3 regions of the Streptomyces sp. MB09-02B genome follow, and region 1 is predicted to be linked to each of the others. Evidence: riboswitches for the same ligand, from Rfam matches in the RefSeq annotation. Region 1 holds a riboswitch; each other region holds the start of a gene.
What was found. Region 1 has a riboswitch for thiamine pyrophosphate ahead of thiC (phosphomethylpyrimidine synthase ThiC). Riboswitches for the same ligand answer to the same signal wherever they lie in the genome.
Positions count from the first base shown of each region.

Region 2: it holds a riboswitch for thiamine pyrophosphate, as region 1 does, so the genes downstream of both, P1P70_RS25175 (thiamine ABC transporter substrate-binding protein) here and thiC (phosphomethylpyrimidine synthase ThiC) in region 1, are expected to answer to the same signal.
Region 3: it holds a riboswitch for thiamine pyrophosphate, as region 1 does, so the genes downstream of both, thiO (glycine oxidase ThiO) here and thiC (phosphomethylpyrimidine synthase ThiC) in region 1, are expected to answer to the same signal.

Region 1 is NZ_JARGEE010000002.1:28,749-38,841, reverse strand. Features, by position in the region: gene P1P70_RS00665 (IclR family transcriptional regulator) at 166-891, shown strand; gene P1P70_RS00660 (SsgA family sporulation/cell division regulator) at 990-1,427, shown strand; gene P1P70_RS00655 (YibE/F family protein) at 1,457-2,935, opposite strand; TPP riboswitch at 3,007-3,163, shown strand; gene thiC (phosphomethylpyrimidine synthase ThiC) at 3,156-4,982, shown strand; gene P1P70_RS00645 (hypothetical protein) at 5,282-6,157, opposite strand; gene P1P70_RS00640 (metallophosphoesterase) at 6,341-7,420, opposite strand; gene P1P70_RS00635 (LacI family DNA-binding transcriptional regulator) at 7,637-8,749, opposite strand; gene hisC (histidinol-phosphate transaminase) at 9,185-10,093, shown strand, end outside.
Region 2 is NZ_JARGEE010000195.1:641-10,733, forward strand. Features, by position in the region: gene P1P70_RS25150 (LOG family protein) at 1-693, shown strand, start outside; gene P1P70_RS25155 (LAETG motif-containing sortase-dependent surface protein) at 799-1,533, shown strand; gene P1P70_RS25160 (maleylpyruvate isomerase family mycothiol-dependent enzyme) at 1,638-2,453, opposite strand; gene P1P70_RS25165 (ABC transporter ATP-binding protein) at 2,465-3,499, opposite strand; gene P1P70_RS25170 (iron ABC transporter permease) at 3,499-5,097, opposite strand; gene P1P70_RS25175 (thiamine ABC transporter substrate-binding protein) at 5,232-6,335, opposite strand; TPP riboswitch at 6,418-6,525, opposite strand; gene rlmN (23S rRNA (adenine(2503)-C(2))-methyltransferase RlmN) at 6,550-7,656, opposite strand; gene P1P70_RS25185 (hypothetical protein) at 7,707-7,883, opposite strand; gene P1P70_RS25190 (phosphatidate cytidylyltransferase) at 7,993-9,111, opposite strand; gene frr (ribosome recycling factor) at 9,111-9,668, opposite strand; gene pyrH (UMP kinase) at 9,824-10,093, opposite strand, start outside.
Region 3 is NZ_JARGEE010000088.1:13,982-24,074, forward strand. Features, by position in the region: gene P1P70_RS15230 (NAD(P)/FAD-dependent oxidoreductase) at 426-1,940, shown strand; gene P1P70_RS15235 (hypothetical protein) at 1,984-2,958, opposite strand; gene metF (methylenetetrahydrofolate reductase [NAD(P)H]) at 3,015-3,938, opposite strand; gene thiE (thiamine phosphate synthase) at 4,091-4,735, opposite strand; gene P1P70_RS15250 (Rv2175c family DNA-binding protein) at 4,835-5,200, opposite strand; gene P1P70_RS15255 (FAD-dependent oxidoreductase) at 5,306-6,535, opposite strand; gene P1P70_RS15260 (hypothetical protein) at 6,616-6,975, opposite strand; TPP riboswitch at 7,028-7,139, shown strand; gene thiO (glycine oxidase ThiO) at 7,137-8,312, shown strand; gene thiS (sulfur carrier protein ThiS) at 8,342-8,542, shown strand; gene P1P70_RS15275 (thiazole synthase) at 8,547-9,341, shown strand; gene pknB (Stk1 family PASTA domain-containing Ser/Thr kinase) at 9,505-10,093, shown strand, end outside.

The sequences.
Region 1 (10,093 bases):
ACCGAGGCCCAGCCGCCGGCACCACCGCTCCCGAAACAGGCGCAGACGACAGGACTCATCCGCTCGGTGCCTTCGCACGGGCCCGGGCCGGGGAGGGGGGCCCGCATCCCCTCTCCCGCCCCGGCGACCGTGTCGGAGCCGACTGCCGGCACCCTCATCGGCTCCGTGCAGCGGGCGATGCGGCTGCTGGAAGCCGTCGCCGAGCGGGAACACGGAGCGCCCGCCAAACAGTTGGCACGGGACGCCGGTCTCGCGCTGCCCACGGCGTACCACCTGCTGCGCACCCTGGTCCACGAGGGCTATCTGCGCCGGGAGAAGGGGCTGTTCTTCCTCGGCGAGGCGGCTGAGCGGCTGAGCAGCAGCGGAGCGCAGCAGAAACGTCGCAGCACAGTGGGTGAGGCACTGGCGCACTGGCGGGACGCCCTGGGTGTGCCCGTCTACTTCGCCATCTACCGGGACGGCGAGATCGAGGTCATGTGCGTCGCCGACAGCCCGACGACCCCGGCCGTCGAGGAATGGGCCGACTTCCGCGAGACGGGGCACGCCCACGCCATCGGACAGTGCCTGTTGTCCCAGTTGAGCGAGGAGGCCCGCCGCGACCACCTGGACCGCTATCCGGTGCAGTCGCTCACCCCGTACACCGTTCGTGACGAGGAGACGCTGCTACGGCGCCTCGGACGCCTCGGGCGTATGGAACCGGTGGTAGAGCAGCAGGAGTACGCCCTGGGGACGGTCTGTGCCGCGATTCCCCTCACCGTGGGGACGACTGCCGGGACCCTCGCCATCTCGCTGCCATCGCACCAGGCGGCCCGTCTGTTGCCGGTGGCCCATCAGTTGCAGACCGAGATCGGAAAGCTACTAGGGACACTCGCGATCTCTATCAGCATCTGAAAAATCACTCCTTGTGATCTCTCGTGTACTTTCAGCAAACTTCCAGGGGTGTCAGGCGGATGATTCCTGGCCAGTCGACGAACACGGCGGGGTAGGCGATGCGCGAGTCGGTACAGGCAGAGGTCATGATGAGCTTCCTCGTCTCGGAAGAGCTCTCCTTCCGCATTCCGGTGGAGCTGCGTTACGAGACCTGTGATCCCTACGCTGTGCGGCTGACCTTCCACCTGCCCGGAGATGCCCCGGTGACCTGGGCCTTCGGGCGGGAGCTGCTCATCGACGGGGTGGGGCGGCCGTGCGGGGACGGGGACGTCCACATCGCGCCCGCCGATCCGGAGACGTTCGGCGAGGTCCTGATCCGGCTGCAAGTGGGGAGCGACCAGGCGATGTTCCGGGTCGGCACAGCACCACTGGTGGCCTTCCTGGACCGCACCGACAAGCTCGTGCCGCTGGGGCAGGAGCGTTCCCTCGCCGACTTCGACGCACTGCTCGACGAGGCGCTGGACCGCATCCTGGCGGAGGAGCAGAGCGCGGGCTGAACGTTACGGCGCCGGGGTGCCGTAACGCTTCAGCGCTTGCGGCGGCGCCCTCTTCCGCCGCGCGCCGGAGCGGGCGCGGACGCCGCTTCGGCGCTGCTCGGACGGTCGGCAGAGACGACCAGGGCGGCCAGCGCGGTGGTCACCGGCACCGACGCCACCAGACCGATCGAGCCGACGAGCGTGCGCACGATCTCCTCCGCGACGAGCTCGCTGTTGGCGACCGTGCCGACACTGCTCTGCGCGATCGAGAAGAGCAGCAGCAGCGGCAGCGCGGCACCGGCATAGGCGAGAACGAGGGTGTTGACCACCGACGCGATGTGGTCCCGGCCGATCCGGATCCCCGCGCGGTACAGGTTCCGCCAGCCCATCGTCGGGTTGGCCTCGTGCAGTTCCCAGACCGCCGACGTCTGGGTGACCGTCACGTCGTCGAGCACGCCGAGCGAGCCGATGATGACGCCCGCGAGCAGCAGACCGCTCATGTCGATCGTCGGGTACAGCCCATGGATCAGACCGGTGTTGTCGTCCGTGTTGCCGGTCAGATAGGCCGAGCCGATGAACCCCGAGCCCAGCAGGCCGATCAGCAGGAGCGAGATCAGGGTGCCGATCACCGCCACGGAGGTCCGGGCCGAGAGCCCATGACACATGTAGAGGGCGATGAGCATGATGGCGCTCGCCCCGACCACTGCCACCACCAGCGGGTTCGAGCCCTGAAGGATGGCCGGCAGGATGAAGAGGGTCAGCACCAGGAAGCTGATCGCCAGCGCCACCAGCGCCATGAGGCCGCGCATCCGGCCCACGACCACGACGGAGAGCGCGAAGATCCCGGCGAGCAGCACCATCGGGAACTTCCGGTTCACATCGGTGACCGAGTACTGCAGGTCCTTGGGCGCGGCGGGTTCGTAGGCGACCACGACCTCCTGGCCCTCTTCCAACTGCCGTGACTGGTCCGGCTGGACGATCTCCGTGAAGGTACGGCCCTTGTCGTCGCCGGTGTCGACCCGGACTGTGGCCTTCTTGCACGTGCCGTTCGCCTGCTGTTGGGCGGACGAGCCCTCGGCGGTGGACGTGTCGCCGGTCGGGGTCTCGCCCGAGGCGTTCACCGATGAGCAGCTGACCTCTTCGACCTTGGTGACGGTGGCCTGCTGTGTCTGTCGGTCGAAGCCCACCCCTGTGCGTTCGTGCGCCGGGGCGCCGCCGGGCCAGAGCACGACGAGACCCACGACGACCGCGGTCGCGAAGGGGATCAGCACCGCCGCGATGACCTTGCGCAGGTGCTGCGAAACGGGCGCGGCGGGGCCGTGGCTGTGGCTGTGGGAATGGCCGTGGCCGCCGCCGGAGGACGGGCCTTGGTCGTGGCCGCCTCCGGAGCCGTGGCCGCCTCCGGAGCCGTGGCCGCCTCCGGAGCCGTATCCATGGCCACCGTCGGAGCCATGCCCATGGCCGTTTCCAGGGCCATGGCCGTGGGGCGGCTCGGGGGGCGGAGGCGGGGGCTGCTGCGTCGTGGTCACCGACCGATCATCGCAAGAACGAGCGATGCCCACTGTTCACCGCGCCACATCTGCCGCTAGCGTGGAGGCACCTTTGCACACGCGGGAGCTCGGAGCACCGGGCTGAGAGGGCGTTGACCTCCGCAGACGCGATGTTTCACGTGGAACATCGGCGGGCGGAAATTGCTGCGTCGACCGCTGAACCTGTTACCGGGTAATGCCGGCGTAGGGAGTAGGTCTCATGACCATCGAGGACACACGCACGCCTGCCTCCAGCCAGGGGGACGGGGCACCCGCCGCGTCCCAGGGCGAGAACAGCCAGGGTGAACAGTCCCTGGAGGCCGGGAAGTCCATCGGCTGGCACAAGGCGTACATCGAGGGCTCACGCCCCGATCTGCGCGTGCCGGTCCGCCAGGTGCACCTCACCAACGGACAGTCCGTCACCCTGTACGACACTTCTGGGCCGTACACCGATCCGACCGCGGAGACCGACGTCAGGCGGGGGCTGCTCCCCCTGCGCGAGAACTGGATCATCGCCAGGGGAGACACCGAGGAGTACGCGGGCCGTCCCGTCCGCCCCGAGGACGACGGGATCAAGCACACCTCGCCCCGAGGCGGACTGCGCAATCTCGACGCGGTGTTCCCTGGGCGGCCGCGCCAGCCGCGCCGGAGCCGTGACGGTCAGGCCGTGACCCAACTCGCGTACGCACGACGCGGGGAGATCACACCCGAGATGGAGTACGTGGCCGTCCGGGAGAACGTCTCGCCCGAGGTCGTCCGCGAGGAGATCGCCGCAGGCCGGGCCGTACTGCCCGCGAACGTCAATCACCCCGAGATCGAGCCGATGATCATCGGGAAGCGGTTCCTGGTGAAGGTCAACGCCAACATCGGAAACTCCGCGGTCACTTCCTCCATCGAGGAGGAGGTCGAGAAGATGACGTGGGCGACCCGCTGGGGCGCCGACACGGTCATGGACCTGTCCACCGGCCGGAACATCCACACCACCCGCGAATGGGTGCTGCGCAACTCCCCTGTCCCCATCGGCACGGTGCCGCTGTACCAGGCGCTCGAGAAGGTAGACGGCAAGGCCGAGGAACTCACCTGGGAGATCTACAAGGACACCGTCATCGAGCAGGCCGAACAAGGCGTCGACTACATGACGGTCCACGCGGGCGTGCGCCTCGCGTATGTGCCGCTCACCGCGAACCGCAAGACCGGCATCGTCTCGCGCGGTGGCTCGATCATGGCGGCCTGGTGCCTCGCCCACCACAAGGAGTCGTTCCTCTACGAGAACTTCGAGGAACTGTGCGAGATCCTCGCCGCCTACGACGTCACCTACTCCCTCGGCGACGGCCTTCGGCCCGGCTCCATCGCGGACGCCAACGACGAGGCGCAGTTCGCGGAGTTGCGCACGCTCGGGGAACTGAACCGGATCGCGAAGCGTTTCCACGTACAGACCATGATCGAGGGCCCGGGACATGTCCCGATGCACAAGATCAAGGAGAACATCGATCTGCAGCAGGAGATCTGCGATGAGGCTCCGTTCTATACGCTTGGCCCGCTGACGACGGACGTCGCACCGGCGTACGACCACATCACCTCCGGCATAGGTGCCGCGATGATCGCCTGGTGGGGCACGGCGATGCTCTGCTACGTCACGCCCAAGGAGCACTTGGGACTGCCCAATCGTGACGACGTGAAGACCGGCGTCATCACCTATAAGATCGCGGCCCATGCGGCGGACATCGCCAAGGGACACCCGGGTGCACAGGAGTGGGACGACGCGTTGTCGGACGCCCGCTTCGAGTTCCGCTGGGAGGATCAGTTCAACCTGGCCCTCGACCCCGACACGGCCCGCGAGTTCCACGACGAGACGCTCCCGGCCGAGCCGGCCAAGACGGCTCACTTCTGCTCCATGTGCGGACCGAAGTTCTGCTCGATGAAGATCTCCCAGGACATCCGTCGTGAGCACGGTGGTTCCCGGACCGAGATCGAGGCGGGCATGGCCCAGAAGTCCAAGGAGTTCGCGGAGGCGGGGAACCGGGTGTATCTGCCGATGGCGGACTGACGTCAGTCGCCTGCTCCCCTGAGGCACGGGGCTCAGGGGAGCACCGCCGCTCCGTCAGGCGCGCTGCGCCGTCGTCAGACGCTCAACCTGTTCGCGGCTTGGTCGCAGACGTCCGGTGGGCTCTCGATCTGCACGTCCCCCCAGAACTGTGTGAGCAGAGGCTAGTTCTGGTGCTCGGTGGCGCAGGCAGTGGGCCCTGGGCATCGGGAGACGTCCAAGGAGTTCGCGGAGGCGGGAGCGTCACGTACGGCCGGGAAGTGGGCTCGGGTGCGGCTCCCGCTGCCTGATCGCGGTCGTTGTCAGTCCGGCTGGTGCTCCGGGCCGCCGAAGTCCGGGCTGGAGAAGTCCGGGCTGCTGTAGCTGGGCCGGGAGCGGGCGCCGCCACTGTCCGGGCTGCTGCTGAAGCTCGGACGGTCGTAGCCGAGATGCGGCATACGGCTGGGTGGGGTCGGGCGGTCCGGCTCCAGCAGCAGCGCCGGACCCGGGTTCGCGAGGGCGTCGCGGAGGAACGGCAGGATGCCGCGTTCCAGGAGGGCCTCGCGCCAGGCTTCCCTGGCCCGGGTCAACTCCTCGTTCAGCTCGCTGCGCGCTTCGTCGTCGAGGAGCGCGGTGGCGTTGTTGCGCAGGGCGGTGAGCAGGAGGCCGACCGCGGCCACCAGGATCGCCGCCGCCGTGACCGCGCCGAAGACCCACCCCGTGGTGAGGAGGGTCTCGGCGATCGCCCGCTCGGGATCGAGCGCTTTCATGACGTATCCCACGAGCAGGAAGAGCACCGCCGCGGTTCCGGCGAGGACCGGAGCGAGCACCGCGGCGACGGCACCGGCGCCCGCACCCGCAGCCTCCGTGACCTCGCCCATGGTGGCAGCGAGCCCCACCGTGGAGCCGTCCGGCTCGCTGGAGCCGGACGTCGTCCCCTCTGCGGCGGGCGTGGCCGACGACGGGCTGCGGAATTCGTCGCGGACCTTGACGTAGTACTGGTATTCGGTGGCCGCGGCGGCTGTGATGATCGCCGAGGCGTTGAGGGCCATCGTGCGCAGCTGTTCGGTGTTGAGCCGCTGGAGACCGGCGGCGAATTCCGGGCGGTGTGGTGCGGAGCGCAGCGCCTCGCCGAGGATCCGCTCGTATTCCTGGCGGTCCTCACTGAGCAGGTGCTGCGGAACGCTGTTCATCTGCATCCCCCGATGCTCCGTAGGGCTTGTGGCTCGGCATGCTGACGAGCCGTCGGGCAGAAACGGAGGGGAGCCTGCTACGGATAAGCCGATGGTAGAGCGGTGACGGCAGGCGGTGACAGGGGGTTTGAAGAAATTGGCCCCTGGCCAGCGAAGTCTTCCGACGGTGGACGCCTGCCCGTTGACGGCTCAGGTAGGCAGTGGAAGTTCCTGGACCAGCAGCTTTCCGGCCATGGTCACGCCGCCGTCCATGGCGACGGCCAGACCGTCCGCATAGGTGTACGGTCCGTCGACCGAGGGGCCCGTGCCGTCCTCGCCCTCCTCCGAGCCGACCTCTCCCAGGAGGTAGGGAATCGGGCTGTGACCATGGACGATGCGGCTGCCGCCATACGTTTCGAGCAGCGAGCGCACGGCGTCGGCCCCGCCCTCGTCGCGGAAGGAGAAGCGACGGGTGAACTTGCGGAAGAGGTCCCAGACCTCGTCCGGGTCGTTGCGCGTGATCGTCTCGCGGACGGTGTCGTTGACCGCTTCGATGGAGTCGCCGTAGTCGCGGTAGGCGGTGGTGTCGGAGTGCACCAGGAGGTGGCCGTCGACCTCCTCCATGGCGTCCAGACGGGCCATCCACTGGAGGTGGTGGTCCTGGAGGCGGTCCATGTCGGTCTTCTGGCCGCCGTTGAGGAGCCAGGCGGCCTGGAAGGTGGCCGTGCCCGCGCCGGAGTTGACGGGGGTGTCGCCGAACCGCTTGGCGCCCAGCAGCAGCAGCTCGTGGTTGCCCATGAGGGCCTTGCAGTAGCCGCCGGCCGCGGCGGCCTCGGCGGACAGGCGCATCACGAGGTCGATGACGCCGATGCCGTCCGGGCCCCTGTCGGTGAAGTCGCCGAGGAACCAGAGCCGGGCGGTGCCCGCCGACCAGTTGCCCGCGGCGTCGACGAGGCCCTTCTCGCGGAGTGCGGCGAGGAGCTCGTCCAGGTAGCCGTGGACGTCCCCGACGACGAAGAGAGGGCTCGGCCGGGCGGAGGACGACTCGGCCGCCGTGGCCTCCGGGTCGATCACGACCTGGAGGGTGTCTCCCCGGTTGATCACCGGAAGGTCTCGCTGGGTCGGGGTGTAGCCCTCGGGGTAGCCCTCAGGATCCTCGGCGGGCCCGGTGGCTTCGCCGGGGTCCGCGGAGTGTCCGTACGGACCGGCCTCGTGGACGTACGCGGGCACGCGGAAATCGCGCACCGTCGGCGTCCGCACCTCGGGTCCCTGACCGGCCCCCTGAGTCATCGACCCCTCCACCACCATCGCCCGCATCTGCACCGCATCGGACTGCCTGGTCGCAGCGGCCCGCGCGGTGTGTGCGCCCATCATAGGAATGCGGATCGCGCCGTGTGATGACCCAGGGGTGGTGAAATGGCGCAGGGCCCCAGTTCACCGCGGTTTTCTCCCGAATTGGGCGGGGCTCTCCCCGCCCGATTCCCGTTCGGATCCTCAAGTGGGGCGTCAACCCGCTTCAGGTGATCGTGGCGGGCTGACCGTCCTGCGCGGTGGACGCCGCTCGGACGAGGTCCGCACGATCAACTCCGTCGGTATCACCTGCTCGACCGGTCGGTCCGATTCGACCCCTTCGATCGCGTCGATGAGGAGCTGGACCACAGCCGTGCCGATCCGACGCGGCTTCAGCGAGAGCGTGGTGATCGGCGGCTCGGTGGTTGCGTACACCGCCGACTCGCTGCAGCAGACGAGCAGCAGGTCGTCGGGGACGCGCAGACCGTAACGCCGGGCCGCGGCGAGCAGATCGGTGCCGTTCGGGTCGAAGAGGCCGTAGACCGCGTCCGGGCGGTCCGGCCGGGCCAGCAGTCGGTCCGCGGCGACGGCCCCGGCGCACGGATCGTGCGCAGGATAGGACTCGTAGACAGGATCCTGGCCCACGCGCTCGCACCAGCGCAGGTATGCGGTGGTGGAGAGGTGGGTGTACGTGTCCGTCGACGTACCGGTCAGGAGGCCGATCCGGCGGGCGCCCGCGTCGGCCAGGTGGTCGAGGATGCCGAGGACGGCGGCCTCGTGGTCGTTGTCGACCCATGCGGTGACCGGCAGCGAGCCCGCCGGTCGGCCGTCGGAGACCACCGGTAATCCCTGGCGGACCAGTTCGCTGACGACCGGGTCGTGGTCGGAGGGGTCGATGACCACGGTGCCGTCCAGGGCGACGTTCGACCACACGTCGTGCCGCGAGGTCGCGGGGAGGATGACCAGGGCGTAGCCCCGGGCCAGCGCGGCCGAGGTGGCGGCCCGCGCCATTTCCGCGAAGTACGCGAACTCGGTGAAGGTGAAAGGTTCATCCCCGTAAGTGGTCACGGTCAGGCCGATGAGGCCCGATTTGCCGGTTCTGAGAGTTCGGGCGGCCGCCGAGGGGCGGTAGCCAAGTCGGTCGGCGACCTCGCGTACATGGCGTCGGGTGGCGTCCGGGAGCCGGCCCTTGCCGTTGAGGGCGTCGGAAACGGTCGTGATGGAGACTCCGGCGGCGGCGGCCACGTCCCGGATGCCCGCCCGGCCTGACCGGCTGCCTCGGCGGGGAGTTTCCGCGCGGCTCACCTGGTGCTTCCCTGCTGCTGTCATGGCGAGCCGATAGTAGGGCTCATGCGGTGGGGTAGTGCGGACGCATATGCACCCGTTGACAGGCACGTTTCTGCAAGGTCAGGTGGGGGCAATTTCCTTGCAATGCAAGGGAGTTGAGCGATCCCATGTCAGGACGTGACTTGTCGACGCGCATGGGCCTGCCAAGTAGCTGATGTTTCGAAGAGGTCTCAACTCACCTGGACGGGTGATGCGCGCTACGGCGTGAGCCACCGGCGCGTGCGTCCATGCGTGACGCGCCCCCTGATTCGTACACCTTCGTGCGCTGATGCTCCTGGGGCGGGTGTGGCGGCGGAGGTACGGCGGAGGTGTGCACACGGTACGGACGCCGGTACGGACGTGGTTGTCCACAGGCCATTCGCAGGGGCGCCGAATCCTCATAAGGTGAGAAGCATTACGTCGACGAGGAGGACTGCGGTGAGTGAGACGAGCCCCAAGCTGCGAGCCGAGCTGGCGGGTATCCCCACCTACAAGCCCGGCAAGCCGGCCGCCGCGGGCGGCCCGGTGGCGTACAAGCTGTCCTCCAACGAGAACCCGTATCCGCCGCTGCCCGGCGTGTTCGAGAGCGTGACCGGGTCGGCCGCGTCCTTCAACCGGTACCCGGACATGGCGTGCACGGGGCTCATGAGCGAGCTCGCGGACCGGTTCGGAGTGCCGGTCACGGACCTCGCCACGGGCACCGGCTCGGTCGGTGTGGCCCAGCAGCTGCTGCAGGCCACCTCCGGGCCGGGCGACGAGGTGATCTACGCCTGGCGGTCGTTCGAGGCGTATCCGATCATCACGCAGATCAGTGGGGCCACGTCCGTGCAGGTGCCCTTGACACCGGGTGATGTGCACGACCTGGACGCGATGGCGGACGCGATCACCGACCGGACCCGGCTGATTTTCGTCTGCAACCCGAACAACCCGACGGGCACGGCGGTCCGCCGCGCCGAGCTGGAGCGGTTCCTCGATCGGGTGCCTGGTGATGTGCTGGTGGTGCTGGACGAGGCGTACCGCGAGTTCGTGCGGGATGTCGAGGTACCGGACGGCGTCGAGTTCTACCGCGAGCGGCCGAACGTCTGTGTGCTGCGCACCTTCTCGAAGGCGTACGGGCTCGCGGGGCTACGGGTGGGATTCGCGATCGCTCACGAACCGGTGGCGGCCGCGCTGCGGAAGACGGCCGTGCCGTTCGGTGTGAGTCAACTCGCACAGGACGCCGCAGTCGCCTCGCTGCGCGCCGAGGACGAGCTGCTCGGCCGGGTCGGTTCGCTGGTCTGCGAACGGAACCGGGTCGTCGAGACGCTTCGCGGCCAGGGTTGGACCGTCCCGGACACGCAGGCGAAC
Region 2 (10,093 bases), on a different contig from region 1:
CTCTCCGGCGCCAGGGTGGTGGGCGTGATGGGCGGCCACGCCATGGCCCGCGGCACCGACGCGTACGAGGGCGCCGCCCTCCTCGGCCGCACCCTGGCCCGCTCGGGTCTCACGGTCGCCACCGGCGGCGGCCCGGGCGCCATGGAGGCGGCGAACCTGGGCGCCTACGCGGCCCCGTACGACGACGAGATGCTCACCGAGTCGCTGCGACTGCTGGCGAAGGCGCCGAAGTTCACGCCCTCGATCACCGACTGGGCGAGCGCCGCCTTCGAGGTGCGCGCCCGCTGGCCGAGGGGCGGCACCTCCGTCGGCATCCCCACCTGGTTCTACGGCCACGAGCCGCCGAACCCGTTCGCCTCGCACATCGCCAAGTACTTCGCCAACGCCACCCGCGAGGACGGCCTCCTCGCCCGCTCCGGCGCCGGCGTCGTCTTCCTGCCCGGAGCCGCCGGAACCGTCCAGGAGATCTTCGACAACGCGACCCCCAACTACTACGAGTCGCGCGGCGAACCGACCCCCATGGTGCTCGTCGACCGGGCCCACTGGACGGAGAAGCTCCCGACCTGGCCACTGCTCCGATCGCTGGCACAGGGCCGTTCGATGGAGAACCGGATAGCCCTGGTCGACCGGATCGAGGAAGCACCGGAGGCCCTCGCACGTCTCGGGGAACGCTCAAACACGTCTTCGGATTGACATTGCTTATGGCGCGCTTATAAACCTGTGAGGCACATGGGGAAGCCGCTCCCCCGGCGGCCCTCCGTCACCCCCACTCCCCTGTGCTTCCCGTGAAGGGCAAACGTGTCCATATCTCCCCGTAGCGCGCGGACTTCGCGCTCCATCGGTGTTGCTTTCGCCTCCGCCGCACTCGTGCTCGGTGTCGCGGGCAACGCCATGGCCTGCAGCATCAAGGACTTCTCCGCCGTCGCCGAGTGCGACGGCGACAAGGGCGTCATCCGGGTGACCGACGTGGACCCGCTGGGCGTCAAGGCCGAGGTCACCGTCTACCTGGAGAACAACGGGGCCGACCTGCGCATGGTCGGCAGCCGGACGATCGTGGACTCCACCGCCAAGGGCGTCACCGTCACCTTCGACGAGGAGTGGGAGCCGAACGCCGAGTACCGCATCCACGTCGAGGCGGAGGACTACGTCGACGAGGACCTGCCGATCCTGGTCGCCCCCGCGGACGCCTGCACGGTCGAGGCCATCACCCCGCCGGCCGCCGCGAAGGCCCCGAACGACGAGAAGACGGACAAGGGCAAGGACACGGACAAGGGCACGGGCAAGGAGGCGGGCGAGGACGAGGGCGAGCCGTCCCGGACCAAGACGTCCCCCACTCCGTCCGCGTCCGAGGGCACCGTGCCCGCGGGTTCGAACGGCGACAACGCCCCCTCCCCCGAAGGCGACTCCAACCTCGCCGAGACCGGTGGGGACTCCAACACCGGCACGATCGCCGGTGCCGCGGCCGCCCTGGTCGCCCTCGGCGCCGGTGCCGTGTACTACAGCATGCGGCGGCGTGGGGCCTCCACACGCTGATCCCTGTGCGTCAGGGTCGTGGCCCGTACCGCTTCACCACGAGGTACGGGCCACCCGCCGAGTTCGCCACGGGGTACAGGCCACCCGCGCCGAGGCGGGCCCGCTCACCCGAACGTGGCCCGCTCCAGCCAGAAGTCCAGCAGCTCCCTCTCCCCCAGCACCTGCAACTCCCCACCGTCCGGCGGCAGTCGACGGTAGAAGGCGAGCAGCACCTCGGTGAGCGGGCCGCGCAGCGCGACCGTCGCCTTCTCATGGCCGCGCCGCCAGCGCACCACGTCCTCGGTCAGCTCGACCACCCACTCGGCGTCCACCTCGGGGGACGTGTCGGTGGCATGAAGATGGATGCTGCGCCCCGGACCGCGCAGTTCGGCCGCCTCGTCGTGCGGCATGGTCCGCTGCACGAACTCGACGATCTCCAGCCACTCGTCGATCGCGTCGGCGGCGATCTCCGGCGCCACCTCGACCGCCCGTCCGACGGTGAGCGCGGCGTCGGCACCGTGCACGACCTGCTCGTGGGCCATCCGGCGGGCCCAGAACCCCGCGCTGTGCTCCCACCCCCAGGACCACACGGGCGCCTCGGGACCCGCCTCACGCAACGTGGCCACGGCCATCTCGCCGCACTCCGCGAGCCAGGCGTCCAGCGCGACCGGGTTCCCCTGCTCCTCCGGTCCCTCATGGAGCGGGACGTCCGCCTCGGGGACCTCCTCCTTCGCCCGGGTCCGTACGTTCAGTTCGACCCAGCGCATAGCGCCGCCGGTATGCCGCAGCAGTTGTTCCAGCGACCAGTCGGGGCAGGTCGGCACGGTCGCCGACAGATCGGCGCCGGAGGTCACCAGGTCCCGCAACTTCCTTACCTGGAGCTCGATCTCGGCACAGTAGCGCTCATGCCGCGCCCGGGGTTCTTGCGTTCGCATCGCCATGATGCCGCACCTTATGCGGCCGGACCGGCTCCCAGCACGACGATTTCGGCGGCGTCGAAGCTCACGCCGACCTCGTCCCCGGGCTCCGGCGCGTCCCGCAGCGCGCACGCCGCCTCCAGTCGCGGCGCACCCTCGGGCTGGAGATGCAGGGCGACATGCGTGCCCCGGAACGTGCGTGCGGCCACCGTGCAGCGCAGTCCGTCGGCCGGGTCCACCAGCCGTACGCCGGCGGGCCGCACGAGCAGCGCGCACGCCCCCTGCGGCGAACCCTCCGGGACCGGCACCCTGCCCCACACCGTGTCCGCCGCCTGCCCCGTCACCGTAGCGTCGACCACGTTGTCGAAGCCGAGGAACCGGGCCACGAACTCGTCCACCGGCCGCCGCCACACCTCAAGGGGCGTCCCGGACTGGGCGATCCGCCCGTCCCGCATCACCACGACCCGGTCGGCCAGCGCGAACGCCTCCCCCTGGTCGTGCGTGACCGCCAGAACGGTCGTCCCCAACTCCCCGAACAGCTCCCGGAGTTCGACGACCAGACGCTCCCGCAGCGACCGGTCCAGCTGGCCGAGGGGCTCATCGAGCATCAGCAGCCGGGGGCGCGGGGCGAGGGCCCGGGCCAGGGCCACCCGCTGCTGCTCACCGCCGGACAACTCCCCGACGTGCCGGCGTGCGGCCCCCGGCAGTCCGACCAGCTCCAGCAACTCCCTCACCCGTACGGCGCGTTCGTCCTTCGACGCGCCGTGCATACGGGGCCCGAAGGCGACGTTGCCGGCCACGTCCCGCTGGGGGAAGAGCTGGTGGTCCTGGAACATCAGCCCGACACCGCGCTTGTGGGCGGGCACGCCTCGCTGGTCCCGCCCGTCGAGCGACACCCGTCCGTCGTCGAGGGGTTGGAGCCCGGCGACCACCCGCAGCAAGGTCGATTTGCCGCTGCCGCTGGGCCCCAGCACGCACACGATCTCGTGCTCGGCGACCATCAGATCGACCCCGTCGAGCACAGGCCGACCGTCGAAACGCACGGTCGCGGCCTCAAGCCTGAGCAACATCAGAACTCCCCCGTGCGATCGGTACGGAGGCGTTCCAGCACCAGCAGGGCCACCGCGCACACCACCATCAGAATGGTCGAAAGGGCCATCGCCTGGCCGTAGTTGAGCTCGCCGGGCCGCCCGAGCAGCCGGGCCACGGCGACCGGCAGCGTCGGATTGTCGGCGCGCGCGATGAACACGGTCGCCCCGAACTCGCCGAGCGACACGGCGAAGGCGAACCCGGCCGCGACCAGCAGCGCCCGTCGCACCATGGGCAGATCGACCTCGCGCCACACCCGCCACGGCGACGCCCCGAGCACGGCCGCCGCCTCCCGCAGCCGTTCGTCCACCGCGCGGAGCACGGGCAGCATGGTGCGTACGACGAAGGGGACGCCGACCAGTGCCTGGGCGAGCGGTACCAGGATCCAGGACGACCGCAGGTCCAGCGGCGGCTCGTCCAGCGCGATCAGGAACCCGAAGCCGACGGTCACCGCGGACACCCCGAGCGGCAGCATCAGCAGCGCGTCGAAGCCCCGGACGAGCCGGCCCGCCCGCCGGGTGAGCGCGGCGGCGGCGAGTCCGCCGACGAGCAGGGCGATGACGGTCGCGGCGGCCGCGTAGCGGAGCGAGTTCCCGACCGCCTCGATCGGAGGGACCAGGAAGATCCCGCTCTCGTCACTGGTCAGCGCCTTGTAGTAGCCGAAGCCAGCCGCGTCGAGCGACCGCTCCACCAGCACGCCCAACGGCAGCAGGATCAGCACGACGACGGTCACGAGGACGGTGCCCAACAGTGCCCACTGCCCGGCCCCGCGCGGTCGTCGGGCCGTGAGCGAGGCGTCCACCAGGCGCAGCGCGGTCTCCCGCCGCCGTACGGTCCACGCGTGCACGGCGAGGATCAGCCCGACCGCGACGAACTGCACCAGCGTCAGTACGGCGGCGGTGGACAGGTCGAAGATCTCCGAGGTCTGCCGGTAGATCTCCACTTCGAGCGTGGAGAAGGTCGGCCCGCCGAGGATCTGCACCACCCCGAACGAGGTGAAGGTGAAGAGGAAGACCATCAGCGCGGCGGCGGCCACGGCGGGCGCGAGTGCCGGGAGGGTCACCTTGCGCCAGGCCGCGAGCGGGGACGCGCCGAGCATCCGCGCGGCCTCCTCCTGCCGGGGATCGAGCTGTGCCCAGAGACCGCCGACGGTCCGTACGACGACCGCGTAGTTGAAGAACACATGGGCGAGGAGAATCGCCCAGACCGTCGTGTCCAGCCGTACGCCCCACAGTTCGTCGAAGAGCCCACCGCGTCCGACCAGTGCCAGGAACGCCGTTCCGACGACCACGGTCGGCAGGACGAACGGCACGGTCACGACCGCCCGCAGAATCTCCTTGCCCCTGAAATCGAAGCGCGCGAACACGTATGCGCCGGGGAGCGCGATCACCAGCGTGAGCGCGGTCGAGACGAGCGCCTGCCAGGTGGTGAACCACAGCACGTGCCGGATCCCGGCGTCCCCCAGCACCTCCCCGATCCGCCCGAGGTGCCAGGTGCCGTCCGCCTTCAGCCCTCGGACGACGATCGCGGCGACCGGGTAGGCGAAGAAGACCCCGAAGAACGCGACGGGCAGCGCCATGAGGCCGAGCCGGGCCGCGCCCCCCGACCGACCGGAACCCGGTCGGCGAGTCCGACGAGGCGCGGCCGCCCCGAACTCGGCCGAGTCGGCCGGCTCGGCGCCCTCGCCCGGCTCGACCTCGTCGGCCGCCTCGGTCACTTCAGTACGAGCGAGGTCCACGACTTGACCCACTGGTCACGGTTCTCGGCGATCTTCTCCGGTGCCATGGTCTCGGGGTCCTTCGCCGCAGGCCCGTACTCGGTGAACTCGGCGGGCACGGACGCCCCCTCGACCACCGGGTACACGAACATGTTGAGCGGCATGTCCTCCTGGAACCGCTTCGAGATCAGGAAGTCGATCAGCGCCTTGCCGCCCTCGGCGTTCTTCGCGTTGCTCAACAGCCCCGCGAACTCGATCTGCCGGAAGCAGGTGCCCTCCGCGACCCCGGTCGGCGCGGTCTTCGGGCGCGGGTCCGCGTAGACGACCTCGGCGGGCGGCGAGGAGGCGTACGACACGACGAGCGGCCGGTCGCCCCCGGCCTTCTTGCCGTCCGTCGACCCGGAGAACTCCTGGTAGTACGCCTGCTCCCAGCCGTCGACGACCTTCACACCGTTGGCCTTGAGCTTCTCCCAGTAGCCCTCCCATCCACCGTCGCCGTACTTCGCGGCCGTACCGAGGACGAAGCCGAGCCCCGGCGAGGAGGTGGAGGCGTTCTCGGTGACGAGGAGGTCCTTGTACTCGCGCTTGATCAGATCGTCGAAGGTCTTCGGCGGCTCGATCTTGTTCTTCTCGAAGTACGCCTTGTCGTAGTTGACGCAGATGTCACCGGAGTCGATGGGCGTGACCCGGTGCTCGTCCTTGTCCAACTGGTACTCGGCGCCGACCTTGTCGAGCCCCTTCGCCGCGTACGGCTGGAAGAGGCCGTTGTCGAGCGCGCGCGAGAGCAGCGTGTTGTCGACGCCGAAGAAGACGTCGCCCTGCGGGTTGTCCTTGGTCAGGATCGCCTGGTTGACGGCCTGGCCCGCGTCGCCGCTCTTCAGCACCTTGACCTTGTACCCGGACTCCTTCTCGAACGTCTTCAGCACGTCCTTGGAGTAGGCGAAGGAGCCGTGGCTGACGAGGGTGACGGTCCTGGAGCCACCGGACCCGCCGGAGCCGGCGTCGTCCGCCGACGAACCGCACGCGGACAGGGTGACGAGCCCGAGGCCGACGGCGAGAACCGTCGCTCTCCTGGTGATGGTGATGCCCACTGGATTCATTCCTCCTGGAAGTGACCAGGAAGAGACGCGGCCCCGCCCGGGACCCTCGTCGCTTCGAGGGCTCCCGGGCAGGGCGCAACAGCTTGAGTGATGACCGAACTTCCTACCCAGAATGACCTGGGCGAGGTTCAGAGGGTCTGCGGCCCGGATGCCGCACTCTCAGCGCTGTGGCGCTCCCCTGTCGGAATATGGATATGTACGTACGGGTCTCAGACTACCTCTCGGTCGCCGCGAGCTGACCGCACGCCCCGTCGATCTCCTGCCCCCGGGTGTCCCGGACGGTCACCGGCACACCATGGGCGGCGATGGCCTCGACGAACGCCTTCTCGTCCTCGGGCCGGGAGGCGGTCCACTTGGAGCCCGGGGTCGGGTTCAGCGGAATCAGGTTCACGTGCACCGGCTTGCCCCGGAGCAGCCGGCCCAGCCGGTCACCGCGCCAGGCCTGGTCGTTGATGTCCCGGATCAGCGCGTACTCGATGGACAGCCGACGCCCCGACTTGGCCGCGTACTCCCACCCGGCGTCCAGCACCTCGCGCACCTTCCACCGCGTGTTCACCGGCACGAGCGTGTCACGCAGCTCGTCGTCCGGGGCATGCAGGGAGATGGCTAGGCGGCACTTGAAGCCCTCGTCGGAGAACCGGTGGATGGCGGGCACCAGCCCGACCGTCGACACGGTGATCCCGCGCTGCGACAGCCCCAGCCCGTCCGGCTCCGGATCGGTGAGCCGGCGGATGGCCCCGACGACCCGGTTGTAGTTGGCGAGCGGCTCGCCCATCCCCATGAAGACGATGTTGGACAGCCGCGCGGGCCCCCCGGGGATCTCACCGTCCCTGAGCGCCCGCATCCCGTCGACGATCTGATGGACGATCTCGGCGGTGGACAGATTACGGTCCAGCCCGGCCTGCCCGGTCGCACAGAACGGACAGTTCATCCCGCACCCGGCCTGCGAGCTGATGCACATGGTGACCCGGTCCGGGTACCGCATCAGCACGGACTCGACGAGCGTCCCGTCGAACAACCGCCACAGCGTCTTCCGCGTGGTCTCCTGGTCGGTCGACAGATGCCGTACGACGGTCATCAGCTCCGGAAGCAGCGCTTCCCGCAGCTTCGTCCGCGCACCCGCGGGGATGTCGGTCCACTGCTCCGGGTCGTGCGCGTACCGCGCGAAGTAGTGCTGGGACAGCTGCTTGGCACGAAACGGCTTCTCCCCGATCGCGGCAACAGCCTCCTTCCGCTCGGCAGGCGAAAGATCAGCAAGATGCCGCGGCGGCTTCTTGGCTCCGCGGGGGGCGACGAATGTGAGTTCTCCGGGCTTCGGCATAACCCTCCCAGTGTCGCAGATCAATTCGTATGACCCGGGCCGGTCACCGTTCAGAAGATCCCGCCGACCACACCCACGACCCACGCGCCGTAGTTCTTCCAGCGATGGGACATACGGCAGTACAGCCGCGGCTTGCGCCGTCCCGCCTGGTCGATGAGCGTCTCGCACCATCGGCACGGTAGATCGCCGTGGTATCTGCCGTCGTCCCCTATCCGCGCTCTCCCCATGAACGCGAATTCTAACGACCTCCTCGTTCCCGAGAGGGCATGACAATGGGCCCCCGGCCCTGAAGAACAGGATGGGGGCCCACTCGTCTCAGCAGGCGCGACCGACCGGTCAGCCCGAGCCCACGAACAGCACCAGCAGGAGCCAGACCACCGGGGCCGTCGGGAGGAGGGAGTCCAGGCGGTCCATGATGCCGCCGTGGCCCGGCAGGAGCGTGCCCATGTCCTTGATGCCTAGGTCCCGCTTGATCATGGACTCGCCGAGGTCGCCGAGCGTGGCGCTGGCCGCGACGGCGAGGCCGAGGAGCAGGCCCTGCCACCAGGCGCCGTCGTCGATGACGAACTGCATGAGCAGCGCACCCGCGACCATGGCGAAGGCGATGGCGCCGAGCAGCCCCTCACGGGTCTTGCCGGGGCTGATGCGCGGCGCGAGCTTGTGCGTGCCGAACCGCCAGCCGACGGCGTACGCGCCCGTGTCGCTGACGACGGTCAGCAGCAGGAACACCAGGACCCGCTGCGGCCCGTCGTCGGCGGCGAGCATGAGCGCGACGAACGTGGCCAGGAACGGCACGTAGAAGGCCGCGAAGACCCCCGCCGTGACGTCCTTGAGGTAGTTCTCCGGCGGTTCGGTCATCCGCCAGACGAGGACGGCGAGCGCGGTGAGCGCCATGGCCACCCACGCACCCTCGGGCCCGCGGACGTACCCGGCGACGACCATGGCCGCCCCGCCGACGGCGAGCGGCACGAGGGGCGCCTTGATGCCCTTGCGTTCCGTCAGGCGCGAGGTGAGCTCCCACAGCCCCACCACCACGGCGACCGCTATCACGCCGACGAAGGCCGCCTTGACGATGAACAGCGAGGCGACGATGACCACACCGAGCCCGACACCGACACCTATGGCCGCGCCCAGGTCGCGGCCCGCACTCTTCTTCTGCGGGGCGGGCTCTGGGGCGTCGGGCATGGGCTCCGGCTTCTGCGGCGCCGCCCCGTGGGGCTGCGCCGACGGCGTCTCGTCACGGAACGGGGGACCGGCCTGCCGAGCGGCCCCCCGGTCGTCGTCCTGGTTCCCGCCATGCGCGGGTACATCGGGCACGATGGGCATGGGGCGAGTCTGCTGGGCCTCAGGCGCATCGTACGTGGGACCCGCCGGGGCATGCCCCTGGACAGGTCCCCGGTCGGTCGGCGCCCAGTACCCGGCTTGTGGCGGCGCCCCCCAGGAAGAGTCGTTCATCAGACCTCGAGGAGCTCCGCTTCCTTGTGCTTGAGCAGCTCGTCCACCTGGGCGACGTACTTCGCGGTGGTGTCGTCGAGCTCCTTCTCCGCACGGCGGCCCTCGTCCTCGCCGACCTCGCCGTCCTTGACGAGCTTGTCGATCGCGTCCTTGGCCTTGCGGCGGACCGAGCGGATGGACACCTTGGAGTCCTCCGCCTTGCTCTTGGCGACCTTGATGTAGTCGCGGCGGCGCTCCTCGGTCAGCTCGGGGAACACCACCCGGATGATGTTGCCGTCGTTGCTCGGGTTGACGCCGAGGTCGGAGTCGCGGATCGCCTGCTCGATGTTGCGCAGGGCGGTCTTGTCGAACGGGGTCACCACGGCCATGCGCGGCTCCGGCACCGAGAACGAGGCGAGCTGGTTGATCGGCGTCAGCGCGCCGTAGTAGTCAGCCACGATCTTGTTGAACATCGCCGGGTGCGCACGACCGGTGCGAATCGCGGCGAAGTCGTCCTTGGCGACCACGACGGCCTTCTCCATCTTCTCCTCGGCCTCGAGGAGGGTCTCTTCGATCACCACTTGCTCCTGCGTGTCTTGAGTAGGCCCGGCAGCTGTACTTGGTCTGGTCGGCGGCCGGCTGCGTCGCGTCTTGTTCCTGCACGGTTCCCGACCGGCAGGACATTGTCCATCCCCCGGTCAGGCTCCGTCCCCCGGGCAGGGGAAGGACCCGGTCAGGCCCGGCTTCCCTGATCACCCACGAGAGTGCCGATCTTCTCACCCTTGACGGCCCGCGCGATATTGCCCTCCTTGAGAAGCTCGAACACGAGGATCGGGAGCTTGTTGTCACGGCAGAGCGTGATCGCGGTGGCGTCGGCGACCTTCAACTCGCGGGTGATGACCTCGCCGTAGCCGAGGGAGTCGAACTTGACCGCGTCCGGGTTGGTCTTGGGGTCGGAGTCGTAGACCCCGTCCACGCCGTTCTTGCCCATCAGCAGGGCCTC
Region 3 (10,093 bases), on a different contig from region 1:
GCCACGAACGAGAGCGCCGGTCCGAACTGGCCGCGTCCCCCGCGGGCCACCTCGAACCGGCGCTTCCCCGTTCCCCCGTACTCCCCCGTACTCCCCCGTGCCTCGCTCCCGCCGACTCGCGTCGACGGAAGGAGCGGTAAGAGCGCGAGAGCCGTTCCGCCGCCCCGTGTCGGCGGTACCGGAGCCGCGCCCCTTCCCGTGCCTCCACTCTCCCGTTCCCGCAGGTGGGAGCCCATCCGCGCACCTACTCATCTCACCGGCTGAGTACGGGTACTCAGCCTTGTGTACTTCCCCCCAGGCCGGCCCCGTCAGGGGTCGCGGGGGATTACGCGACAAGCCACGACGAACCCGCACCCGCCGAACAGCCGCACCCCCGAGCTCTCCCGCGAACCACCGGGCACACGGCGCCCGATAAGGTCACCGACATGGCAAGAATCGCGGTGATCGGCGCCGGAATGGGCGCCCTGGCAGCCGCCGCCCGGCTGGCCGTCGCGGGCCACCGCGTGGTGGTGCACGAGAGCACGACGACCTACGGCGGAGCCGTGGGCCGCTTCGAGCGCGACGGCTTCGCGTTCGACACTGGACCGGGGCTGCTGCCGCTCCCCGCCGTCCACCGCGATCTGTTCCTCAAGACCGGCAAGGAGCCGCTGGAGAAGTGCGTCGACCTGGTCCAGGTGGACCCGGCGGCCCGGCACGTCTTCGCGGACGGCACCGACCTCCTGCTGCCCGACGCCTCCCGCGCGGGTGTGGTGGCCGCCCTGAACTCGGCGCTCGGCCCGGGCGCCGGCGACCGCTGGGGCGACTTCCTGGTGCGGGCCCGCGAGGCCTGGGACCGCACCCGGCGGCCCCTGCTGGAGGAGCCGTTGTGGTCCGACTGGAAGGTCCTCGCCGAGCGCGAGCCGTACCCGTCGGTCCCCCACAGGCGGCTGCTGCGCACCCGCCGCGCCGCCACCCTCGCCGAGGTCGGCGCGTGGGAGCTGCGTGACCCCCGGCTGACGGCACTGCTGGAGAGCCACGCCCTCGCGTACGGCCTGGATCCGAGGAGCGTCCCGGCGAGCGCGGCGGTCCTGCCCTACCTGGACCATGCCTTCGGGACGTGGTACGTCCGGGGCGGCGTACGGGAGTTGGCGCGAGCGCTGTACGAGCGGTGTCTGGCCCGCAGGGTCGAGTTCGTCTTCGGCGCCGAGGTCACCGGGATCGTCGAGAAGGACGGCCGGGCGGCCGGGGTGGAGCTGGCCGACGGCACGGTGACCGGGGCCGACCATGTGGTCGCGGGGGTCGCGCCCGAGGTGCTGGCCCGCCTGGCGCGCCGGTCGGTCGTACGCGGTGCCGGCGAGGTACCGGCCCAGCGCGGGGCGACGAGCCGGCTGACCGTGTTGCTGGCGCTGCGCGGGGGCCGTCCGCAGGGCGCGGCGCACCGGACGGTGGTGCACGCGGAGGATCGTGACGCGGAGCTGGACCTGCTCTTCGGTCCGTCGCACGGGATGGTCGCGCGACCCACGGCGACGGTGCTGCGGCCGGACGATCCGGGACTGGTGCCGGACGCCGACCACGAGGCGGTCACGGTCACCTGCGCGGTCCCCGCCGAACCCGACTGGAGCCGGGCGGAGTCGGAGGTCTACGAGCAGCAGGCCGAACGGCTCATCGACGCCGCCGAGCGTGCCGTACCCGACCTGCGGGAGCGTCTGCTGTGGAGCGAGGTGCGCACCCCGGCCGACATCGCGCGGGCGACCGGCGCGGAGGGCGGCGCGGTCCCGGCCCCCGCACTCGCCGCGGCGGACGGGCGCTGGCTGCACCCCTCCAACACCACCGCTCTGCCGGGCCTGTTCACCGTCGGCGGCTGGTCGCACCCGGGCGGCGGTCTTCCGCACGCCGGGATGTCGGGCGCCCTGGTGGCGGGACTGATCGTGGAGGGACCGGACTTCCGCGGCTCCCAGTGACGCTCACCGGAGCCGGAGCCGGAGCGGGGGCCGGGCAGGTGCTTCAGAAACGGTACTGCTGCTCGTCGTAGCCGTTCTGGCCGTTGCCGTTCTGGCCGTTACCGTTCCCGTTCCCGTTCCCGTTGCCCTGGTACGGGTACTGCTGGTCCGACGGGAGGTCCGAGCCGAAAGGGTCGTCGGTGTTGCGCTGCTGCGGGACCCAGACGCCGCCGGGCGGGGTCTCGCCGCCGTAGCCGCCGTTGCCGTACTGGTCCTGGCCGTAGCCCTGTTGCCCGTATCCCTGCTGCCCGTAGGACTGGTCGTACGAGGCCGTGGCGTCGTACGTCTGGGTGCCGATGTACGGGTCGGAGTAGGCGGCGTACTGCTGCTGCTGCGACGGGTCGTAACCGTACTGCTGCTGGTCGTAGCCGTAGTAGGCGAAGGCCTCGTCCTGCGCGGCCTGGTCGGCGGTCGCGTGCTGCTGGCCCGCGGCGCCCGCGTAGGCGTTGTCGTCGCCGCCGTAGACGCCGTAGGTGCTGGTGTCGTCCGGCATGGGCTCCGGGGAGTAGACGGGGGCCGACCCGGCCGCGGAGGGCGTGGACTGCGGGCGGACGAACACGTCGTCGTCGCGGTCGTCGAGCAGGTCGTCGCCCTGGGGGTACCGTCCGCCGGCGGTGGACTCAAGGTCCGTGACCTCCAGGCTCGGGTCCTGGCGGTCCGGTTCGCCGCGCCGCCGCTTCTTGACCGCCTTGGGCAACCGGTCGCCGTCCTCGCCCTCACCGGAGCGCGGGCGGACGGCCCAGCCGGCCTCGAAGCCGCGACGGAACGACAGCGTCACATAGGTCTGCCCGATCGCGAATCCGATCGCGCCCAGCGCGATGACGATCACGTTGGGGATCAGGACACCGAGGACGACACCGAGGAAACCGGCGAAGGCGAGCAGACGCCAGCGCAGGCGTGCCTTGTACTGCAGCAGCACCTCGCCCAGCAGCCACAACGCGACGACGCCGAACGCGATGTAGAGGACCGCCCAGCCCATGTACGCCCCTCTCCCTGTAGCCGCTACGCAGTGTGTCGTACGCGAGTGCGACCGGTCTAGGCCCGTGGTGGATGGTGCAGGCCCAGGTTCTCGTAGATTTCCAGAGTCGCAGTGGAGTTGTTCAGGGTGATGAAGTGAAGTCCGGGGACTCCCTCGTCCAGCAGCCTCGCGCAGAACTCCGTGGCGAACTCGATGCCAATGGAGCGTACAGCGGCCGGATCGTCTTTGGCTGTGACGATCCGCTCTTTCAGGGCGTTCGGGATGGCGGCGTTGCTGAGTTGCGGCAACCGTTCCAGCATCTTCACGCTGGTGACGGGCATGACCTCGGGAATCACGGGAGTCTCGCAGCCGGCGCTCGCGACCGCGTCCCTCAGACGCAGGTACGAGTCGGGGTGGAAGAACATCTGCGTGATCGCGTAGTCGGCGCCGGCCCGGCACTTGTCGACGAAGCGCGCCACGTCGCTGTCCCAGTCGGGGGAGCGCGGGTGCATCTCCGGGAAGGCCGCGACGCCCACGCAGAAGTCGCCCGACTCCTTGATGAGGTGGACGAGTTCGGCGGCGTAGGTCAGGCCCTGCGGGTGCGCGACCCACTCGGCCATGGGGTCGCCGGGCGGGTCGCCGCGGACGGCGAGGATGTTGCGGATCCCGGCGTCCGCGTACTGGCCGATGATGTTGCGCAGCTCGGCGATGGAGTGGCTGACCGCGGTGAGGTGCGCGACCGGCGTGAGCGTGGTGTCGGCGGCGATCTGCTCGGTCGCCTTCACGGTGCCGGCCCGGGTGGAGCCGCCCGCGCCGTACGTCACGGAGACGAAGCTGGGCGCGACCGCCTCGATCCTGCGGAGGGCGTTCCACAGGTTCCGCTCGCCCTTCGCCGTCTTGGGCGCCCAGAACTCGAAGGAGTAGGTGGTTTTGCCCGTGGCGAGCATGTCACGCACGGTCCGTGCGCGGTCCGTCCTGGTCGAAGCGGTTCCTAGGGCCATACGGGCAGGTTAGTCAGGTCAGGGCCGCCCCCCAACCAAACCAGGTGCTTTTGTCCCCTTTGTCGAGCTGCTGTCCACGCTTTGGACAGCCGTGGACCGACTTGGACAGCCCAGGCCCGCCGCAGAACGCGGGCTGTCGCGGGCGCGACCGGCTAGAGGGCGTGCAGCCGCTTGGTGAACTCCGCCGCGGCGGCTCCCGGGTCGTCGGCCTCCGTGATCGCCCGGACGACCACCACCCGCCGGGCTCCGGCGTCGACGACCTCGTCGAGGTTGCCGAGGTCGATGCCGCCGATGGCGAACCAGGGGCGGTCGGTGGCGAGGGCGGCGGTGTACCGGACGAGGTCCAGGCCGGGGGCGTGCCGGCCGGGCTTGGTGGGGGTGGGCCAGCAGGGGCCCGTGCAGAAGTAGTCCACGCCCTCCTGGACGGCCGCCGCGGCGGCCTCCTCCTCGGCGTGGGTGGAACGGCCGATGAGCACGTCCGGGCCGAGGAGGGCGCGGGCGGCGGGGACCGGGAGGTCGCCCTGGCCGAGGTGCAGCACGTCCGCGCCGATGGCGTGGGCGACGTCCGCGCGGTCGTTGACGGCGAGCAGCTTGCCGTGCCGGCGGCAGGCGTCCGCGAAGACCTGGAGGTGCTCCAGCTCCTCGGCGGCCTCCATGCCCTTGTCGCGGAGCTGCACGATGTCCACGCCGCCGCCGAGGACCGCGTCCAGGAACCGCGGGAGGTCGCCCTGGCGCCTGCGGGCGTCCGTGCAGAGGTAGAGCCGGGCGTCGGCGAGCTGTGCGGCGGCGTCGGGCATGGGTGCGTCCCCCGTTGGCGTGAGTGATCGGTGCGGCGTACGGGGACGCGGCCCTCGCGGGCCCCGGCCCCCGTACGCCGTACGAGCGGGTGGTTCCGGTCAGACGGCGAGCGCCTGGGCGCGGCGCTTCACCTCCGTGCCGCGATTCTCGCTCAGGGCCTGGGCCGGTGTCCCGGGCAGGCTGGGGTCCGGAGTGAAGAGCCACTCCAGCATCTCTTCGTCGGTGAAGCCGTCGTCCCTCAGCAGGGTCAGGGTGCCGGTCAGGCCCTTGACCACCTTGTCTCCGTCGATGAAGGCGGCGGGGACGTGCAGCGCGCGGTTCTCACCACGGCGTACGGCGATGAGCTGGCCTTCCTTCACCAGCTGCCGCACGCGGGTCACCTCGACGTCCAGCATCTCTGCGATGTCGGGGAGGGTCAGCCACGCGGGGACGAGAGCATCGATCTTTGCGTCAATCTCGGTCACGTCTCCAAGACTGCCATCTGGGACTGACAGTGGGTAGCCGAGCCGCCTCCGGCGGGGCGACGAAAGGTGCGTGGCGCGCCGGACGGCGGGAGAACACGCTCCGGCCTACGCCTTCGCCGCCTTCAGCGGCCTCGCCGCATCCTCCAGCAGCAGCGGGTCCATCGGTGTGCCCGCCTCGATCAGGCGGCGGCCCTGGGCCAGGTCCCGGGGGCGGCCCACCGCCAGCAGGGCGACCAGCCGGGTCTCGCGCAGCCAGCACACCGACCAGGCGGCGCCGGTCGGGTCGCCGCGCCGGACCATGGTGTCGGCCGAGGCGTGGTCCCCGGCGTACTGGACGAACCGGCCGAACTGCTCGGACCAGAAGTAGGGCACGGGGTCGTAGGGCTCTGGGGTCTCACCGACGATGTTCGCGGCGACCGTGCGGGGGCCCTGGAGGGCGTTGTCCCAGTGGTGCACGAGGAGGCGCCGACCGTACCTGCCCGAGGGGAAGGAGGCGCAGTCACCGACGGCGTAGACGTCCGGTGCGGACGTGCGCAGATGGTCGTCGGCCACCACCTCCCCCTGGGCGCCGAGCTCGATGCCGGAGTCCGTCAGCCAGGCCGTGGCGGGGCGCGCGCCGATGCCGACGACGACCGCGCCGGCCGGGATCCGGGTGCCGTCGTCCAGGACCACCGTCCCGGGCTCGACGCGCTCCACGCGCGCGTGGGTGCGCAGCGTGGTGCCGCTGTCGGCGTACCAGGCGGTCATCGGGGCGGCCACCTCCGCCGGGAGCGCGCCCGCGAGTGGGCGGTCGGCCGCCTCGACGACCGTCACCGCGCAGCCCGCCTCACGGGCGGCCGTGGCGAACTCGGCGCCGATCCAGCCCGCGCCCACGACCACGATGTCGTGCTGCCGTGCCAGCACGGGCCGCAGCCGCTCGGCGTCGTCCAGGGTCCGCAGCAGATGCACCCCGGGCACCCCTTCGGCGCCCGGCAGCCGGATCGGTTCCGCGCCGGTCGCGACGACGAGGACGTCGTACGGGACGGGGCCGACGGGCGTGTCCAGTTCGTGGTCGGCGGGGCGCAGGCCGGTGACCTCGCGGCCCAGCCGGAGGTCGATGCCGAGCGCCTCGAAGTCGACGTCGAAGGCGGAGCCCTCGGCGTTGCCGAGCAGGACGGCCTTGGAGAGGGGAGGGCGGTCGTAGGGCTGGTGCGGCTCGGCGCCGAGCAGGATCACGTCGCCGGTGAAGCCCTGTTCCCGCAGGGCGACCGCCGTCTGCACGCCCGCCATGCCCGCGCCCACGACGACCACGCGCCGCGCCGGTGATCCGCCCCTCAGCTGCGTCTGCTCGCTCACCCGATCACCATAGACAACTGATATTCGGTCAGTCAGGGGGTGGGCGATCAGGTCGTCCGGAAGGGGGCGGGCGGTGGCGCTCAGCGGGCGCGGTCCGCGGGCTCGTCGACCTGCTCCACCACGCTCGTACCGCTGCCGGGCCGCGACTCCCACTCCCAGGTCTCCTCCAGCCGGACCCGCCCGTCGGGCAGTTCGACGACGAGGGACACACAGTGCCCGGAGGCGGTGGTGCCGTCGGTCTTCAACTGCACGTAGCGGAAGTCCAGGCGGTCCCCCGCGCGCGTGCCCACGAGCCGGCCGCGCACGACGTCGCCGCCCGCGTAGTCCGCCCAGATCTCGCCGTCCTCCTCGTGGTACGTGAACCGGGTGCGGGTGCCCACCTGACCTGGGGCCTGGTCGGCGACGGGGGCGAGGACGAGACCTTCGAGCGAGCGGGCCATGGGCACGGGCTCCCTTACTGAGGCGATCGGCGGGGGCTAGGGTGGGCCACCGTAGAGCACTCGCGGGAGCCCGGACGCACCGGGCTGAGAGGGAGGCTGGCGGCCTCCGACCGTACGAACCTGATCCGGGTCATGCCGGCGAAGGGAGGGGCTGGACGCCCATGTCGCGTACGCACACGTCAGACGTCCTCGTCGTGGGGGGCGGGATCATCGGCCTCGTCACGGCGTGGCGGTCCGCGCAGCGCGGGTTCGCCACGGCCGTGGTCGATCCCGAGCCGGGCGGCGGGGCCGCGCGGGTGGCGGCCGGGATGCTCGCCGCCGTGACCGAACTGCACTACGGCGAGGAGACGCTGCTCGGGCTCAACCTGGAGTCCGCGCGCCGCTACCCGGACTTCGCGGCCGAGTTGACGGAGGCCACCGGCCTCGACCTCGGCTACCGCCGCTCCGGCACCCTCGCCGTCGCGCTCGACGCCGACGACCGCGCCCATCTGCGCGAACTGCACGCCCTGCAACGCCGGTCGGGCCTCGACTCGGAGTGGCTGAGCGGGCGGGAGTGCCGTCGCCTGGAACCCATGCTCGCGCCGGGCGTGCGCGGCGGACTGCGGGTCGACGGGGACCACCAGGTCGACCCGAGGCGGCTCTCGGCGGCCCTGGTCGCGGCCTGCGAACGCGCCGGGGTGGTGTTCCACCGGGCCTGGGCCGAGGAGCTGTCGGTGGCCCGGGACCGGGCCACCGGGATCCGGACCGGCGACGGCGACCGGCTGAGTGCCGGACACACCGTCCTCGCCGCGGGCAGCCTCAGCGGGCGGCTCGCGGGGGTGCCGGTCGACGTGCGGCCGCCGGTGCGGCCGGTGAAGGGGCAGGTGCTGCGGCTGACCGTGCCGAAGCCGTACGCGCCCTTCCTGACCCGTACCGTGCGGGCCGTGGTGCGCGGCAGCCAGGTCTATCTGGTGCCGCGCGAGAACGGCGAACTCGTCGTCGGCGCGACCAGCGAGGAACAGGGCTGGGACACGACGGTCACCGCGGGCGGGGTGTACGAACTGCTGCGGGACGCCCACGAACTCGTCCCAGGGATCACCGAACTGCCGCTCACCGAGACCCGTGCGGGACTGCGCCCCGCCTCCCCCGACAACGCCCCGCTCCTCGGCCCGAGCGGACTGGACGGCCTGCTCCTGGCGACCGGCCACTACCGCAACGGGGTGCTTCTCACGCCGGTCACCGGCGACGTCATGGCCGAGGTGCTGACCACTGGTGAACTGCCGGCGGAGGCACGCGACTTCACCCCCCTGCGGTTCCGCGCCGGCGCGGCCCGCGAACTCCTGGAGCAGCCCGTATGAGCACCAGCCGTATGAGCACCACCGGGACCCTGACCGTGTCCGTCAACGGGGAGCCGCGGCAGGTCGCCCCCGGCACGGCCCTCGACGCGATCGTGCGGACGCTCACGCCGTCCGTCTCCGGTGTCGCCGCCGCCCTCAACGAAACCGTCGTCCCGCGCGCGCGGTGGACGACCACCGCCCTCGCCGAGGGGGACCGTGTCGAGGTCCTCACCGCCGTCCAAGGAGGCTGATCCCATGGCAGACGACCCCTTCGTCCTCGGCGGCACGACCTACGCGTCCCGCCTGATCATGGGCACCGGCGGCGCGAGCGGCCTGGACGTCCTGGAGCGCGCGCTGGTGGCCTCCGGCACGGAGCTGACCACGGTCGCGATGCGCCGGGTCGACGCCGGCACGCACGGCTCGGTCCTGTCCGTGCTCGAACGGCTCGGCATCCGCGTGCTGCCCAACACTGCCGGTTGCTTCACGGCGGGCGAGGCCGTGCTGACGGCCCGCCTCGCGCGCGAGGCGCTCGGTACGTCCCTGGTCAAGCTGGAGGTCATCGCCGACGAGCGCACCCTGCTGCCCGACCCGATCGAACTGCTCGACGCCGCCGAGACGCTCGTCGACGACGGTTTCACGGTGCTGCCGTACACGAACGACGACCCCGTGCTGGCGCGCAAGCTCCAGGACGTGGGCTGTGCCGCGATCATGCCGCTCGGCTCCCCCATCGGCTCCGGGCTCGGCATCCGCAACCCGCACAACTTCCAGCTGATCGTCGAGCACGCGCGCGTGCCCGTGATCCTGGACGCGGGTGCCGGGACGGCGTCGGACGTCGCGCTCGCGATGGAGTTGGGGTGCGCCGGTGTCATGCTCGCCTCCGCCGTGACCCGGGCGCAGGAGCCGGTCCTGATGGCCGAGGGCATGCGGCACGCGGTGGAGGCCGGACGGCTGGCGTACCGGGCGGGCCGCATCCCCCGCCGTCACTTCGCCGAGGCGTCCTCGCCCGGCGAGGGGCTGGCGCGGCTGGATCCGGAGCGCCCGGCGTTCTGAGGCGGAGCTCACGCCTCCCCGCCCGTCACTAGAACAGCCGAACGAGTTCGGCCGGAGACCCGCTCGTCACAGCCCTCCGGACTCGGTCACAGGTCTGCTGCAGTACGTCTCGCGGGCCACGGGGCCGATGGGCTTGTCGGCGTCGGCTCGTACACTCACCTGCGTGGACACGACCCTTCAGGACCCGCTGGTCGGCCAGGTGCTCGACGGCCGGTATCGAGTCGAGGCGCGGATCGCGGTCGGCGGGATGGCCACGGTCTACCGGACCGTGGACACCCGCCTCGACCGCGTGCTCGCGCTCAAGGTGATGCATCCGACGCTGGCCGCGGACCGGACGTTCGTCGAGCGGTTCATCCGGGAGGCGAAGTCGGTGGCCCGGCTCTCCCACCCGAACGTGGTGGGGGTCTACGACCAGGGCACCGACGGCTCGTACGTCTACCTCGCGATGGAGTACGTCGCCGGCTGCACCCTGCGTGACGTGCTGCGGGAGCGCGGGGCACTGCAGCCCCGCGCCGCGCTGGACATCCTGGAGCCGGTGCTCGCCGCGCTGGGCGCCGCGCACCGCGCCGGGTTCGTGCACCGGGACATGAAGCCGGAGAACGTGCTGATAGGGGACGACGGCCGGGTGAAGGTCGCCGACTTCGGGCTCGTCCGGGCCGTGGACACCGTCACCAGCACCACCGGCGCCGTCCTCGGCACCGTCTCCTACCTCGCCCCCGAGCAGCTGGAGCACGGCACGACCGACACCCGCG